DNA from 2 places in the Cellulomonas fulva genome. Region 1 is predicted to be linked to the other one. Evidence: predicted binding sites of a transcription regulator. Region 1 holds the regulator's gene; the other holds the start of a gene.
The links. The regulator HrcA, encoded in region 1, represses chaperone genes, less so after heat shock. The targets are predictions, from matches to a motif close to TTNGCACTCGNNNNNNNCGAGTGCNAA.

Region 1 (7,184 bases):
CGGCCGCCCGTGCTCCCGTCCGAGTCCCAGCGCGCGTACGCGTCGATGATGGCGCTGACCAGCCGGTGGCGGACCACGTCGGACGAGGACAGCCGGCAGAAGGCGACGTCCTCGACGTCGCCGAGGATGCGTTCGACGACGCGCAGGCCCGACGTGGTGCCGGACGGCAGGTCCACCTGCGTCACGTCCCCGGTCACGACGACGCGGCTGCCGAAGCCGAGGCGCGTGAGGAACATCTTCATCTGCTCGACCGAGGTGTTCTGCGCCTCGTCCAGGATGATGAAGGAGTCGTTGAGCGTGCGGCCGCGCATGTACGCGAGCGGCGCCACCTCGATGGTCCCCGCCTCCAGGAGCCGCGGGATGGACTCGGGGTCCACCATGTCGTGCAGCGCGTCGTACAACGGGCGCAGGTAGGGGTCGATCTTCTCCGCGAGCGTCCCGGGCAGGAAGCCGAGCCGCTCGCCGGCCTCGACCGCGGGCCGCGTCAGCACGATGCGGTTGACCGTGCGGTCGTTGAGCGCCTGCACGGCCTTGGCCATCGCGAGGTACGTCTTGCCCGTGCCGGCCGGTCCGATGCCGAACGTGACCGTGTTGCGGTCGATCGCGTCGACGTACTCCTTCTGGCCCGCGGTCTTGGGCCGGATGGTGCGGCCGCGCGAGGACAGGATGTTGAAGGTCAGGATGTCCGCGGGCCGCGCGTTCGAGCCGGCGGTCAGCATCGCGACCGTGCGCCGCACGACGTCGGGCGTCAGGGGCGTCGCCGCGGCGGTCATCTCGATGAGCTCGTCCACCAGGCGCGTCACGAGGGCCACGTCGCCTGCCGGTCCGGCGAGCCGCACCTCGTTGCCGCGCACGTGCACGTCGACGCCCGTGAAGCCCGCCTCGATCTCGCGCAGCACCTCGTCGTGCAGGCCCAGCAGCTCGACCATCGACACGTCGGCGGGGACGGTGATGCGGTGCTCGACGCGCGCGGGCGTCGTCGTGCGCGGTGCGGGTGTCGGCTCGGTCATGTGCTCGGCGTGCGCCGTCGCTCCTCGGTGTCGGGCGGGTGTGCAGCTCGGGTGTGCAGCTCGGGTGTGGACAGCGGTGCCGGCCGGCCGGGGCGGGGCCCGGCGGCTCAGGGTCGAGTCTACGTGCGGCGCCCCGCACGAGCCTCGCGGAAAAGCGTCAGGACCAGCGTCCCAGCCGGGTCGCCAGCAGGGCGAGCGCGACCGGGCCGGCGGTCGACGTGCGCAGCACGTGCGGGCCGAGGCGCACGGTCAGGGCGCCCGCCTCCACCAGCCGCGCGAGCTCGTCGTCCCCGATCCCGCCCTCCGGGCCGACGACGACGAGCACGTCGCCGGAGGCCGGCAGCGGCGCCTCGGCGAGGGGCGCGGTCGCGTCCTCGTGCAGCACCAGCACGGCGCCGCCGGCGGCGACCACCTCACCGGTCCGCGTCACGAGCGCCTTGGTGTCGAGCGCCTGGTCCACGCCCGGGACCCACGCTCGTCGTGCCTGCTTGGCAGCGGTCCGGACGGTGCCGAGCCAGCGTGCCCGGGACCGCGCCGCACGGTCGCCGCGCCACACGACGACCGACCGTGCCGCCTGCCAGGGCACCACGTCGTCCACACCCACCTCGGTCGCGGCCTCGATCGCGAGCTCGTCCCGGTCGCCCTTGGCGAGGGCCTGCACCAGGACCAGGCGCACGTCCGGGCGCGGCTCGCGGCGCACCTCGCCGACCGCGAGCGTGACCCCCTCGGGGCCGACCGCGGCGACGGTGCCGACCAGCCGCACGCCGGCGCCGTCGACGACGTCCACCCGCTCCCCCGGCGCGCGGCGCTGCACGACGCCCGCGTGCCGGCCCTCGGCGCCGTCGAGCAGGAACGCCCCGCCGGGGCCCAGGCCGTCGAGGCGGCCGGGGTCGACGACGAAGACCGGTGCGGTCATCGACCCGCGAGCTTGTCGCGCAGCTTGCCGAACACGCCCTGGTGGGAGGCCGCGAGCCGCGCCTCCGGACGCTCCTCGCCACGCAGCGTCGCCAGCCGGCGCAGCAGCTCGGTCTGCTCGTCGTCCAGCGCCGTCGGCACCGCCACGTCGACGTGCACGTGCAGGTCGCCGCGTCCGCCGACGTGCAGGTGCCCGACGCCCAGCCCCTTGAGCGTGACGACCTGCTCGGGCTGCGTGCCCGGGCGCAGGTCGACCTCCTGCGGGCCGTCGAGCGTCTCGAGCGTCAGCACCGTGCCGAGCGCGGCGGCCGTCATCGGGACGCTCATCGTCACGTGCAGGTCGTCGCCGTCGCGCGCGAACAGCTCGTGCCGGCGCTCGCGCACCTCGAGGTACACGTCACCCGCCGGGCCGCCCGCGGGCCCGACCTCGCCCTGGCCCGTCAGCTTGATCCGCGTGCCGGTGTCGACACCCGCCGGGACGTCGACGCCCAGCGTCCGGCGCGAGCGCACGCGGCCCTCGCCCGAGCACTCGGGGCAGGGCTCGGGGATCGTCGTGCCGAAGCCGCGGCAGGCCGCGCACGGCTGGTTCGTCATGACCTGGCCCAGGAACGAGCGCGCCACCCGCTGGACCATGCCGCGGCCGTGGCAGACCTCGCACGTGCGGGGCGACGTCCCGGGGCGGCAGCAGGTGCCGCTGCAGGTGGGGCAGGTGACCGCGGTGTCGACCGGGATCTCGCGGTGCGTGCCGAACGTGACGTCGGCGAGGTCCAGGTCGAGCCGGACCAGCGCGTCCTGGCCGCGCCGGGCGCGCGGCACCGGTCCGCGCTGGGCCCCGGCACCGCTCGCGGCGCCGAAGAACGTCTCGAAGATGTCCTGGAAGCCGAAGCCCCCCATGCCGTCGCCGCCCATGCCGCCGCTGGGCGAGGACGGGTCGGAGCCCAGGTCGTACTGCCGGCGCTTGTCGGCGTTGCCCAGGACCTCGTAGGCCCGGGAGACGGCCTTGAACCGCTCCTCGGCGCCCGGGTCCTCGCCCGCGACGTCGGGGTGGTTCTCGCGCGCGAGCTTGCGGTAGGCCTTCTTGATCTGCTCGGGCGTCGCGTCGCGCGGGACGCCCAGGACCTCGTAGTAGTCGGTCACGTCGTGGTTCGCTCGCTTCCTGGCGGGCTCGTCGGGTCAGGCGGTCGTCGAGGTGGTGGAGCGCCGCGACGCGGCCGGCACGCTCGTCGTCGGGTGCGTCACCCCGCGAGGATGCGGGTGAGGTAGCGGGCCACGGCGCGCACCGACGCCATGGTCCCGGGGTAGTCCATGCGCAGCGGACCGATGGCGCCGACGCGGGCCAGCGACGCGCCCCCCTCGTCGCCGTAGCCGCTGGTCACGAAGCTGGTCTCGACCAGGCCGTCGTGCTGCGTCTCGCGGCCGATCCGGACCGAGACGCTCGCGGCGTCCTCCGCCATCTCGCTCAGGAGCCGCAGCAGCACCACCTGCTCCTCGAGCGCCTCGAGCACCGGGCCGATGGTCCGCACGAAGTCCTGGCCGCCGCCGCGCGCGAGGTTCGCGGTGCCGGCGAGCACCACGCGCTCCTCGCTCTCCTGCGCGAGCGTCTCGGCCACCACGTCGACCACCTGCCGCAGCAGCGCGCCGTCCTGCGGGCCGAACGCCGCCGCCAGGTCCTCGACCGCGTCGCCCAGCTCCGCGAGGCGGCGGCCCGCGACGTGCGCGTTCACGGCCGCGCGCAGCCGCACGACGACGAGCTCGTCGACGTCGCCGGGGGTCTCGAGCGTGCGCTGCTCCACCCGTCCCGTGTCGGTGATCAGCACGACGAGCAGGTGCCGCGCCCCCACGGGCACCAGCTCGATGTGCCGCAGGGCCGAGCGCCGCAGCGACGGGTACTGCACCACCGCGACCTGGTGCGTGAGCTGCGCGAGCAGGCGGACCGAGCGGTCCACCACGTCGTCCAGGTCGACCGCGTCCTCGAGCAGCTGGCCGATCGCGCGCTTCTCGGGAGCCGAGAGCGGCTTGACCGTCGCGAGCCGGTCGACGAACACGCGGTAGCCCTTGTCCGTGGGCACGCGGCCCGCGGAGGTGTGCGGCTGGGCGATGTAGCCGCCCTCCTCGAGCGCCGCCATGTCGTTGCGGATCGTCGCCGGGGAGACGCCGAGGTTGTGGCGCTCGACGAGGGCACGCGACCCGACGGGCTCACCCGTGGACACGTAGTCCTCGACGATCGCGCGGAGCACGTCGAGGCGCCGGTCGTCGCTCATCCCGCAGTCCTCCCTCCGCGCGTCCCCGGACAGGCCGTCCCCAGACAGGTAGCACTCACCCGTTCCGAGTGCCAATCCTACGACGACGCGCCCCGCACCTCCTCGGCGCGCTCCGGCGCGGTGCACGACGCGAGCGTCTAGGGTGCCGGGGCAGTCCGGCCCGGGACCGGGCGAGCGGGCGAGGGAGCAGCGAGGAGCAGTGAGCGAGGGGTGAGCGAGGGGTGATGGACCGGTACGGCACGGACGTGCTCGGGGACGAGCCCGGCAGCGGCGGCAGCGGGCACCACCGTGCCCGGCCGACGTCGCGGCCGCAGCCCGCCGACCGCGGGCTCGTCGTCGAGGAGGTCACGACCGGCTGGGTCGGCGCGGTCGTGCGGGTCGAGAAGTCCGGCGGCCAGCACGTCGTCGTGCTCGAGGACCGGCACGGACGGACCCGCACCTTCCCGCTGGGCCCCGGGTTCTGGGTGGACGGGCAGCCCGTGGTCCTCACCGCGCCCGTCACGACGACGGCGCCGCGCCCGCCGGAGCGCACGGCGTCCGGCTCGCGCGCCGTGGCCGGTGCGCGCGCCCGCGTGGCGCGCGGCAGCCGCATCTGGGTCGAGGGCAAGCACGACGCCGAGCTGGTCGAGAAGGTCTGGGGCGACGACCTGCGCGTCGAGGGCGTGGTCGTGGAGCTGCTCGACGGCGTGGACCACCTCGTCGACGCCGTCCGCGACTTCGCGCCGTCCGCGGACCGCCGCGTCGGCGTGCTCGTCGACCACCTGGTGCCCGGCTCGAAGGAGGCGCGCATCGCCGCCGACGCCCTGCGCGCGGCGCCCGGCGGCACGGTGCTCGTCCTCGGGCACCCGTACGTCGACGTGTGGCAGGCGGTGCGCCCGCAGCGGGTGGGCCTGACGGCGTGGCCGACGATCGAGCGCGGCACCGAGTGGAAGCGCGGCATCCTGCGCGAGCTGGGCTGGCCCGCGCAGGACCAGGCCGACGTCGCGCGCGCCTGGCAGCGGATCCTGGGCACCGTGCGCAGCTACGCCGACCTGGAGCCGTCCCTGCTGGGCCGCGTCGAGGAGCTCATCGACTTCGTCACCGCGTGACGCGCGAGGCCCCCGCCCCCCACCAGGGGACGGGGGCCTCGTCGTGCCTGGCGACGCGTCAGGCGGCGACGGGCTCGCCGTTGAGGCGGCGGTAGAAGTACGCCTGCGCGAGCAGCGCCAGGGGCAGCGCGACGAACAGGCCGACACCGCACAGCAGGGAGCCGACCGCGCTGACGACGACGATCCCCAGGGACAGCAGCGCGACCGGACCGAGGTTGTTCTTGACCAGCTCGAAGCTCGCCTTGAGGGCGTCGACGGCCCCGAGCCCGCGGTCGACGACGTAGTACAGCGTGAACTGCGCGAAGAACGCGACCGCGATGCCCGGCAGGTAGCAGAGCGCGTACCCGACGGCGGTGAGGACGCCGACCAGCAGCGCGGCGACCACCACGGCGCCCAGGTTCCGGAACCGGTAGAACGTGTCCACGCTCAGCGCCTCGCCGCGCGAGAGCCGCAGCGCCGCCTGGACGAACCCGGCCTGCAGGATCGAGAACAGCACGACCGTGACCAGGGTGATCAGGCCGCCGACGACCAGCAGGACGAAGAAGTTCGGACCGGAGCCGTACGTGATGGACCCGTCGTCGTGGAGCACCAGGTCGTCGGACGTCCCCAGCAGCGTCGCCGCCAGGACCGCGTACAGGACGCCGACGATGATCGCCGTCGCGACGAGGTAGCCGAGGATGCCGAGCAGGATCGGGCCGACGTTCTCGGTGAACTTCTTCCAGCCCCACGTGAACGCCTGCATGACGTCCACCGGCTGGCCGTCGGGCGCGCCGTACCCGCCGGGCGCCGGGGCAGCCGGCGGCGGCGGGGAGGCGGGCGGCGGGTAGGCGCCGCTCGGCTGCGCGGGCGGCGGCGGGTATGCGCCGGTGGGCTCCGCCGGGGCGGCGGGCGCCGAGGGTGCCAGGGGGGACTCGGGCGGCTGCGGGCTGCCTCCGTCGGCCGGCGGGACGGGCGCGTTCTCGTCCTCCGGTCGCGGCGTGGTGTCGCTCATGCGTCTCCCTCTCTTCGTCGGGCCCGACCTGGGCCCCGGGGAAGCGAACCGAAGCGCGCGGACCGTGTCAAGGATCTGCGCGCAGCGCGGGGTCACCGCGTGAAGATCACCCGATACGCTGCGGGGACGCCCCGTGCGCGCACCGTGCCCGCACGGGCGAGCGACCCGAGGCACGAGCGCACCCGAGGAGTCCCGATGAGCACGCCCCCGCCGCCCGGCGACCAGCCCTGGAACGCCGCGCCGCCGCCCGGACCGGGCTACGGCGCGCCGGCCGCGCCGCCGCTGCGGCCCGACGAGGAGAAGACGTGGGCGATCCTCGCCCACCTGCTGCCGTTCGTCGCGGGGTTCCTCGCGCCGCTCGTGATCTGGCTCGTGTTCCGGGGCCGCGGACCGTACCTGGAGCACCAGGCGAAGGAGTCGCTGAACTTCCAGCTCACGCTCCTCATCGCCTACGTCGTCGGCTCGATCCTGCTGATCATCGTGGTCGGCGCGGTCATCCTGATCGCCGCCGCGATCCTGCAGATCGTGCTGCAGATCATGGCGGCCATCGCGGCCAGCCGGTTCGAGTGGTACCGGTACCCGGTGAGCATCCGCTTCATCAAGTGACCGTCCTGAAGTGACCGTCCTGGCGTGACCGTCCTGGCGTGACCGTCCTGCCGGTCGGCCGGGCACGGGCGGGTCAGCCGCCGAAGCCCGCCAGCGTGCGCACGGCCAGGTCGGCCAGCAGGCGTCCGCGCCGCGTCAGCACCAGCCGGCGCTCGGCGATCAGCGCGCGCCCGTCGACGAGCCCGTCCGCGACCAGGCCCGCGACCCGCGCCCGCTCGTCGGACGTGAGCTCCGCCAGGGGCATCCCCTGCGCGAGCCGGACGTGCAGCATGAGCCGCTCGAGCGCGGCCGCCTCGTCGTCCACGACCTCGCG
Region 2 (7,184 bases), 1.9 Mb from region 1:
TACGTCCTCGCCGAGCTGACCCGGCCCGCGGTCGCCGTGCCGCTCGTCGTCGCCGTCGGCTGCCTGGTGGCGCTCACGCTCCTGCCCCGGACCGCGCCCTCGGCGGCCCGTGCCGCAGCCCCGCCGGAGCCTACGGACGCCCGCACCGCCGCACCCGCCGGCGCGCGGCCGCGGGCCACGGTGCGGGAGGCGACATGAGCCGCCGGCCCCGCGCCCGGCTCCTCGTGCTCGCGACGCTCGCGCTGGTCGCGCTGTGCACCGGCGTCGTCGGCGTCACGGGCGCCGCGTGGACCGACCGCGCGTCCGCGAGCGGGACCGCCACCGGCGGCTCCTGGTCGACGACGAGCACGTGCACCGTGCGCGACGCGGACGGCTCGGTCGACGCGACGACGCCCTGCACCGTCCTGGACGGCAGCGTGCGCGTCGAGGTCTGGCCGGCGGGCGCGGGCGCGATGGCGGGCCACGCCTACGCGAGCTTCTCCGCACCGGGGATCGGCGCCGACCAGCGGATCGCGTTCGACCTGCTGCTGCCCGACCCTGCCGACCCGAGCTGGTCCTGGGCGGGCGCCGGCGTCGCCGCGGTGAACAACGGCGGCACCGTCACCTCGGCGTGCTCCGCGCTGCCGCGCGTCACCGGGGTCCTGGCCCCCAACCTCGGCGAGACGCCCGGGGTCTACCTCACGCTCGACACCCCGCGCTCGTCGTCGCCGGTCTGCCGGCCCTGACCCCGACCCGTGGCCTCAGGGCAGGCGCCAGTCCACGGGCGTGCCGCCCTGGGCCACCAGGAGCTCGTCGACGCGCGAGAACGGGCGCGAGCCCAGGAAGCCGCGGTACGCGGACAGGGGGCTGGGGTGCGCGGACTCGACGGTCGGCACGGCGCCCAGCGCGGGCTTGAGGGACTGCGCGTCGCGGCCCCACAGGATCGCGACCAGCGGGCCGCCGCGCTCCACCAGCGCGGCGATCGCGCGGTCCGTCACCGCCTCCCAGCCCTTGCCCCGGTGCGACGCCGGCGCCCCGGGACGCACCGTGAGCACCCGGTTGAGCAGCATCACGCCCTGGTCCGCCCACGGCGTGAGGTCGCCGCACGTCGGGCGCTCGACGCCCAGGTCCGTGACGAGCTCGGTGAAGATGTTCTCGAGCGAGCGCGGCAGCGGCCGCACGTCGGGCTGGACGGAGAAGGACAGTCCCATCGGGTGCCCGGGCGTCGGGTAGGGGTCCTGCCCGACGACGAGCACGCGCACGTCGGCCATCGGCCGCGCGAACGCCCGCAGGATCGCGTCGGGCGCGGGCAGGTACTCGCGGCCCGCCGCGACCTCCTCGCGCAGGAACCGGCCGGCCGCGTGCACGTGGTCGGCCACGGGGTCGAGCGCCCGGGCCCAGTCGGGGGCCATCACCGAGTCCAGCGGCGCCGTGGAGGTGATCACGTCCGGGACCCTACTGCGCGCCGGTACGGCCGGCACGGGACATCGCCCTACCCGCTCGCGCACGCTCCTCGGCCGTCCGCCGACCACCCGCCGAGGCGAATGACACGGGTGTGGTTCCGGGCCTACGATGGCCGCCATGACCGCCGCGACCTTCCCGACGCCGCTGGGTCCGTCGACCGCGCCGGACGCCACGCCGGCAGCCGCGACGGCGGGCGAGGGGCTGACCGAGCGGGACGCCGCGATCCTCGCGTTCGAGCGGCAGTGGTGGAAGTACGCCGGCGCCAAGGAGCAGGCGATCCGCGAGCTGTTCGACCTCTCGGCCACGCGGTACTACCAGGTGCTCAACGCCCTGATCGACGACCCGGCGGCCCTGGCGCACGACCCGATGCTGGTCAAGCGGCTGCGCCGCATGCGCTCGTCGCGCCAGCGCGCCCGCACCGCGCGTCGCCTCGGCGTCGACGGCTGACCCCTCCGGCTGACACGGCCGCCTGACACGGCCGCCTGACACGGCCGCCTGACACGCCCGTCGGCCCGCGTGGCGGGAGCACCCTGCCAGGCCGGATAGCCTTCGTCCCGTGAGCAAGGCCGACTACCCGTACCCGGACGACGAGTTCGACGCCCCACCCGACCCCACGGCCCCCCGTGGGGTGCACCGGGCACCGCGCTCGGCGTGGAGCCGGTGGTGGCCGTTCGTGGCGGTCCTGGTCATCGCGCCGCTGCTCGCCTACGCGATCGTCACGTTCGCGTCGCGTGACCAGAGCACGGACGACGGCTCGGCCGCGGCACCGACGACGACGAGCGCGCCCACCTCGGCCGCGACCGGCGGGGCGAGCGAGGAGCCGTCCGACGAGGCCAGCGAGCCTGCCGACGAGACGTCCGAGCCGGCCGACGAGGAGACGACGCCGACCGCCGAGGCGGACCTGTCGACGCCCGTGACCGTCTACAACGGCGCGGGGATCCAGGGCCTCGCGGGCGCGGGCGCCGGCCAGCTCACCGAGGCCGGGTTCACGAGCGTGACGGCCGACAACTTCTCCGGCACCGCCCCGGCCACCTCGACCGTCTACTACGCGACCGAGGACCAGGCGGGGACCGCCGAGCTCGTCGCCTCGACGCTGGGGCTCACGACCGTGACCCTCGACGCCGCGCAGGCCGGCTCCGGCATCGTCGTCGTCCTCACCGAGGCCCTTCCTTCCTGACCCTCCGGCCTCCCCTCCCGACCCTCGGTCCCACTAGGCTCGGCGCACCGCGCAGCGGCGCGGCACCGGAAGCGGGACCCGGCAGAGGGAGCGCACGCATGGCCCAGGGCACGGTCAAGTGGTTCAACGCGGAGAAGGGCTACGGCTTCATCACGCCGGACGCCGGCGGGGCGGACCTGTTCGTCCACTTCAGCGCGATCCAGGTGGACGGGTACCGCACCCTCGAAGAGGGTCAGGCGGTCGAGTTCGAGCTCGGTCAGGGCGCCAAGGGCCCGCAGGCCGAGCAGGTGCGCCCGGCCTGACGCCGGCGGCGCGGACCGCACGGCGGCACCGGACCGCCCGGCGGCACCGGACCGGTCAGCGCTCCAGGGCGTCGAGCGCGAGCAGCACGTTCGCCGAGCTCCAGGACAGCGGGGCGACCGCGGCCGGGCTGCCGTCGGCGAGCACCTTCTCGGGGATCGCCCCCACCGAGGTGCGGTGGGTCGCGATCGTGTCGAGCCACGCGCGCGCGGCCTCGTCGTCGCCGTTCTCCGCCGCGACCCACGCGTAGAGCGAGGTCTGCGGGGTCCACGTGATGCCGTCGTCGCGCCACTCGCCCGCCGGGGCCAGGCCCAGGGGGCGGCGCATCTCGACCGCGGAGGCGAGCCACGCGTCGTGCGCACCCGGCGCCGGGGTCCCCCAGAACGGGGCGAGGACGAACGCCGTCGCCGCGTCGCGGCTGCCGCCCTCGGCGTACCGCGCGAAGCCCCCGGGCGCGAACGCCGCGACCGTGGCCGTCCGCGCGGCGTCCGCTGCCTGCCGCGCGGTCGCCGCGCGCTCGTCGTCGCCCGCGGCGGCGAGGACGTCCGCCGCCTGCTCGAGCCCCGCCACCAGCGGCGCGGCGGTGCCGAGCGTGAGCCGGTGCTCGCTCCGCTCCCAGTAGTCGGGCGACGCGGGCGGGAGCCCGTCCGAGCCGAGCAGCGCGACCGTGCCGTCCAGCGCCCGTGCCACCAGCGGTGCGAGCTCCAGCGCGACCGTGCGCCGCAGGAGGCGCGTGCCGGCGTCGGCCGCGGGCAGCTCGGCGAGCACCTCGCCCGCCGCCCACATGGCCCAGCCCCTGCCGTCGGTCTGCCGCGCGCGGTCGTCGGGCGGCCCGGAGCCGTCCGGCAGGTAGCGCGCCTCGAAGCCGCCGTCGCTCTCCTGGGCCCGCGCGAGGAAGCCCAGGACCGCCACCGCGTCGTCGACGTGCCCGGTGCGGGCGAGCGCGACCGCGGCGAACGCGGCGTCGCGCGGCCAGACGTAGCGCCAGTACGGGGACCAGCCGGCGACGGCGGCGCCCCCGGGCAGGACGAGCGTGCGCAGGTCGAGCAGCGCGGTCCGGGCGAGGTCCGCGTACGGGCCGTCGCCGCCGGGCACGGTGCCCGAGCCGAGCCAGGCGCGCTGCTCGGCGGCGAGCGCCCGGGCCGCGGCGAGCCCGGGCGCGGTCTCGCGGCCGTCGAGCACCGCGGCGAAGTTGCCGGCGCGCGGGTCGAGGACGCGCGTGCCCGGCAGGAACGTCGCCGGCTCGCCCACGGGGATCTCGACCACGGACCCGTCGGGCGCGATGCCGACTCCCGCCTGGTCCAGCTCGACCGTCGCGTACCGGGCCGGTGCGCCCTCCGGCGCCGCGGCGCGCGCGTCCGCGAGCGACGCCCCGGCCGGGAACGTGACGGGGAGCGCGGCGGCGACGAGCGCGCCCGTCGCGACGGCGGCGCACAGGGCCGCCCGGCGCACCCGCCGGGCGGTGCGGGCGTCGTCACCGGGCACGGGGGAACAGTACCGGGCGCGCGCCTTGCACTCTGGGGGGTCGAGTGCTAACCATTGACTTAGCACTCTCCGGTGGAGAGTGACAGAACCACCCAGGCCGTCCGGGTGAGACGGCGGGCCAGCGGGACAAGACCGCGCGGCTCGTCGTCGTCCGTCGCGGGCGCTCGTCGGCCGAACCCAACCCAACGAAGGATCGCTCGCCACATGGCCAAGATCATTGCCTTCAACGAGGAGGCCCGTCGCGGCATCGAGCGTGGACTGAACGTCCTCGCCGACACCGTGAAGGTCACGCTCGGCCCCAAGGGTCGCAACGTCGTGCTGGACAAGAAGTGGGGCGCGCCCACGATCACCAACGACGGCGTGTCCATCGCCAAGGAGATCGACCTCGACGACCCGTACGAGAAGATCGGCGCGGAGCTCGTCAAGGAGGTCGCCAAGAAGACGGACGACGTCGCGGGCGACGGCACCACCACCGCCACCGTGCTCGCCCAGGCGCTCGTGCGCGAGGGCCTGCGCAACGTCGCGGCCGGCGCCAACCCGATCGCCCTGAAGAAGGGCATCGAGAAGGCCGTCGACGCCGTCACCGCCCAGCTCCTGGCTCAGGCCAAGGAGGTCGAGACCAAGGAGGAGATCGCCGCCACGGCCGCCATCTCCGCCGGCGACACCGCCATCGGCGAGCTCATCGCCGAGGCGCTCGACAAGGTCGGCAAGGAAGGCGTCATCACGGTCGAGGAGTCCAGCGCGCTGGGCCTCGAGCTCGAGCTGACCGAGGGCATGCGCTTCGACAAGGGCTTCCTGTCGGCGTACTTCGTCACCGACCCGGAGCGCCAGGAGGCCGTCCTGGAGGACGCGTACGTCCTGCTCGTCGAGTCGAAGATCTCGAACGTCAAGGACCTGCTGCCGCTGCTGGAGAAGGTCATCCAGTCCGGCAAGCCGCTCTTCATCGTCGCCGAGGACATCGAGGGCGAGGCCCTGGCCACGCTCGTCGTGAACAAGCTCAAGGGCGTCTTCCGCTCGATCGCCGTCAAGGCGCCGGGCTTCGGCGACCGCCGCAAGGCGATGCTGCAGGACATGGCCATCCTCACCGGTGGCCAGGTCGTCTCGGAGACCGTCGGCCTCAAGCTCGACACCGTGGGCCTCGAGGTCCTCGGCCAGGCGCGCAAGGTCGTCGTCACCAAGGACGAGACCACGATCGTCGAGGGCGCCGGCGAGGCGTCGCAGATCGCCGGTCGCGTGGCGCAGATCCGTGCCGAGATCGAGAACTCGGACTCGGACTACGACCGCGAGAAGCTGCAGGAGCGCCTCGCCAAGCTCGCCGGCGGCGTGGCCGTCATCAAGGCGGGCGCGGCCACCGAGGTCGAGCTCAAGGAGCGCAAGCACCGCATCGAGGACGCCGTGCGCAACGCGAAGGCGGCCGTCGAGGAGGGCATCGTCGCCGGTGGTGGTGTGGCGCTCATCCAGGCCGGCAAGTCGGCGTTCGAGGGTCTCGAGCTCACGGGCGACGAGGCGACCGGTGCGCAGATCGTCAAGCTCGCGATCGAGGCCCCGCTCAAGCAGATCGCGGTCAACGCCGGTCTCGAGGGCGGCGTCGTGGCGGAGAAGGTCCGCAACCTGCCGACCGGTCACGGCCTGAACGCCGCGACCAACGAGTACGAGGACCTGCTGGCCGCGGGCGTCAACGACCCGGTCAAGGTCACGCGCTCCGCGCTGCAGAACGCCGCGTCCATCGCGGCGCTGTTCCTCACCACCGAGGCCGTCGTGGCCGACAAGCCGGAGAAGGCCCCCGCGGTCCCCGCCGGCGGTGGCGAGGACTTCGGCGGCGGCTTCTGAGCCACCCCCGCGCGGCCTGACGGCCGCTGAGGACCCGAACGGGCCGGTCACCTCGGTGACCGGCCCGTTCGCCGTCCCCACCCGCCGACCACATCGCCGAGGTCGTCGGTGCGGTGCGAGAGCGCGGCCCAGCCCCGCGCTCTCGCCCCCGGTCGACGAGCTCGACGGATCGGCGGCGCGGGTGTCTCCCGGCTGTCCACAGGGCGTCTCCCGTGGGGCGGGTGCAGGCGGCATGCTGCGGTCATGTCGCGCAGACCAGGGGCACCCGTGCCGCAGCCGGTCGAGCGGCTGCCGCTGGTGCACCGCGCGGCCGACACGACGAGCGCGTTGGCCCGGTCGAAAGTGCGGGCCGGAGTCTGGGAGCGCGCCGGGCACGGCGCCTACCTGCCGGTCGAGGGCGGTGACCCGTTCGCGGTGGCGCGGCGTCGGGCACTGGCGGCGGTCGCCGCGGTCGCGCACGGGTCACGGGCGCCGGTGGTGTTCTCGCACGGGACTGCCGCGCTGCTGTGGGGCCTGACGCTCTGGCGCCTGCCGGAGCGCGTGCACCTGCTGCACCCGAGCCGGGCCGGCGGCGACCGGGACCGGGGGATCGCGCGTCACACGAGCGCGATCGACGGCGCCGAGATCGCGGAGGTCGCGGGAGTCCGGGTGACGTCCCTGGCGCGGACCGTGCTGGACTGCGTCGCTGTGCTGCCGCCGCTCGACGGCCTGGTCGTCACCGACAGCGCGCTCGCCGCCGGGCTGGCGCCGTCCGCTCTCGCGGAGCGGGTCCTCGCGGCGGCCGGGGCCCGGCACATCGCCAAGGTCCGGGCAGTGACGGCGCTCGGCGACGACGGGTCGGAGTCGGCGTACGAGTCGGCGAGCAGGTTCGTCGTGCTGCGGGCGGGTCTGCCTCGTCCGGACACCCAGGTGCGGACGCTGACGCACCTGGGCGAGGTCTGGACCGACT

Region 2: the regulator HrcA is predicted to act here: its motif matches at 4,430-4,456, upstream of groL (chaperonin GroEL).

What each region holds. Positions count from the first base shown of each region.
Region 1 covers NZ_JAHBOH010000001.1:2,388,991-2,396,174, reverse strand. The annotation lists gene KIN34_RS10665 (PhoH family protein) at 1-1,010, opposite strand, end outside; gene KIN34_RS10660 (16S rRNA (uracil(1498)-N(3))-methyltransferase) at 1,168-1,926, opposite strand; gene dnaJ (molecular chaperone DnaJ) at 1,923-3,062, opposite strand; gene hrcA (heat-inducible transcriptional repressor HrcA) at 3,161-4,186, opposite strand; gene KIN34_RS10645 (DUF3097 domain-containing protein) at 4,411-5,274, shown strand; gene KIN34_RS10640 (DUF7847 domain-containing protein) at 5,333-6,265, opposite strand; gene KIN34_RS10635 (DUF4870 domain-containing protein) at 6,461-6,871, shown strand; gene hemW (radical SAM family heme chaperone HemW) at 6,945-7,184, opposite strand, start outside.
Region 2 covers NZ_JAHBOH010000001.1:538,295-545,478, reverse strand. The annotation lists gene KIN34_RS02385 (signal peptidase I) at 1-198, shown strand, start outside; gene KIN34_RS02380 (hypothetical protein) at 195-725, shown strand; gene KIN34_RS02375 (uracil-DNA glycosylase) at 741-1,421, opposite strand; gene napA (nucleoid-associated protein NapA) at 1,552-1,890, shown strand; gene KIN34_RS17255 (LytR C-terminal domain-containing protein) at 2,000-2,620, shown strand; gene KIN34_RS02360 (cold-shock protein) at 2,719-2,922, shown strand; gene KIN34_RS02355 (glycoside hydrolase family 15) at 2,978-4,405, opposite strand; gene groL (chaperonin GroEL) at 4,610-6,235, shown strand; gene KIN34_RS02345 (hypothetical protein) at 6,479-7,184, shown strand, end outside.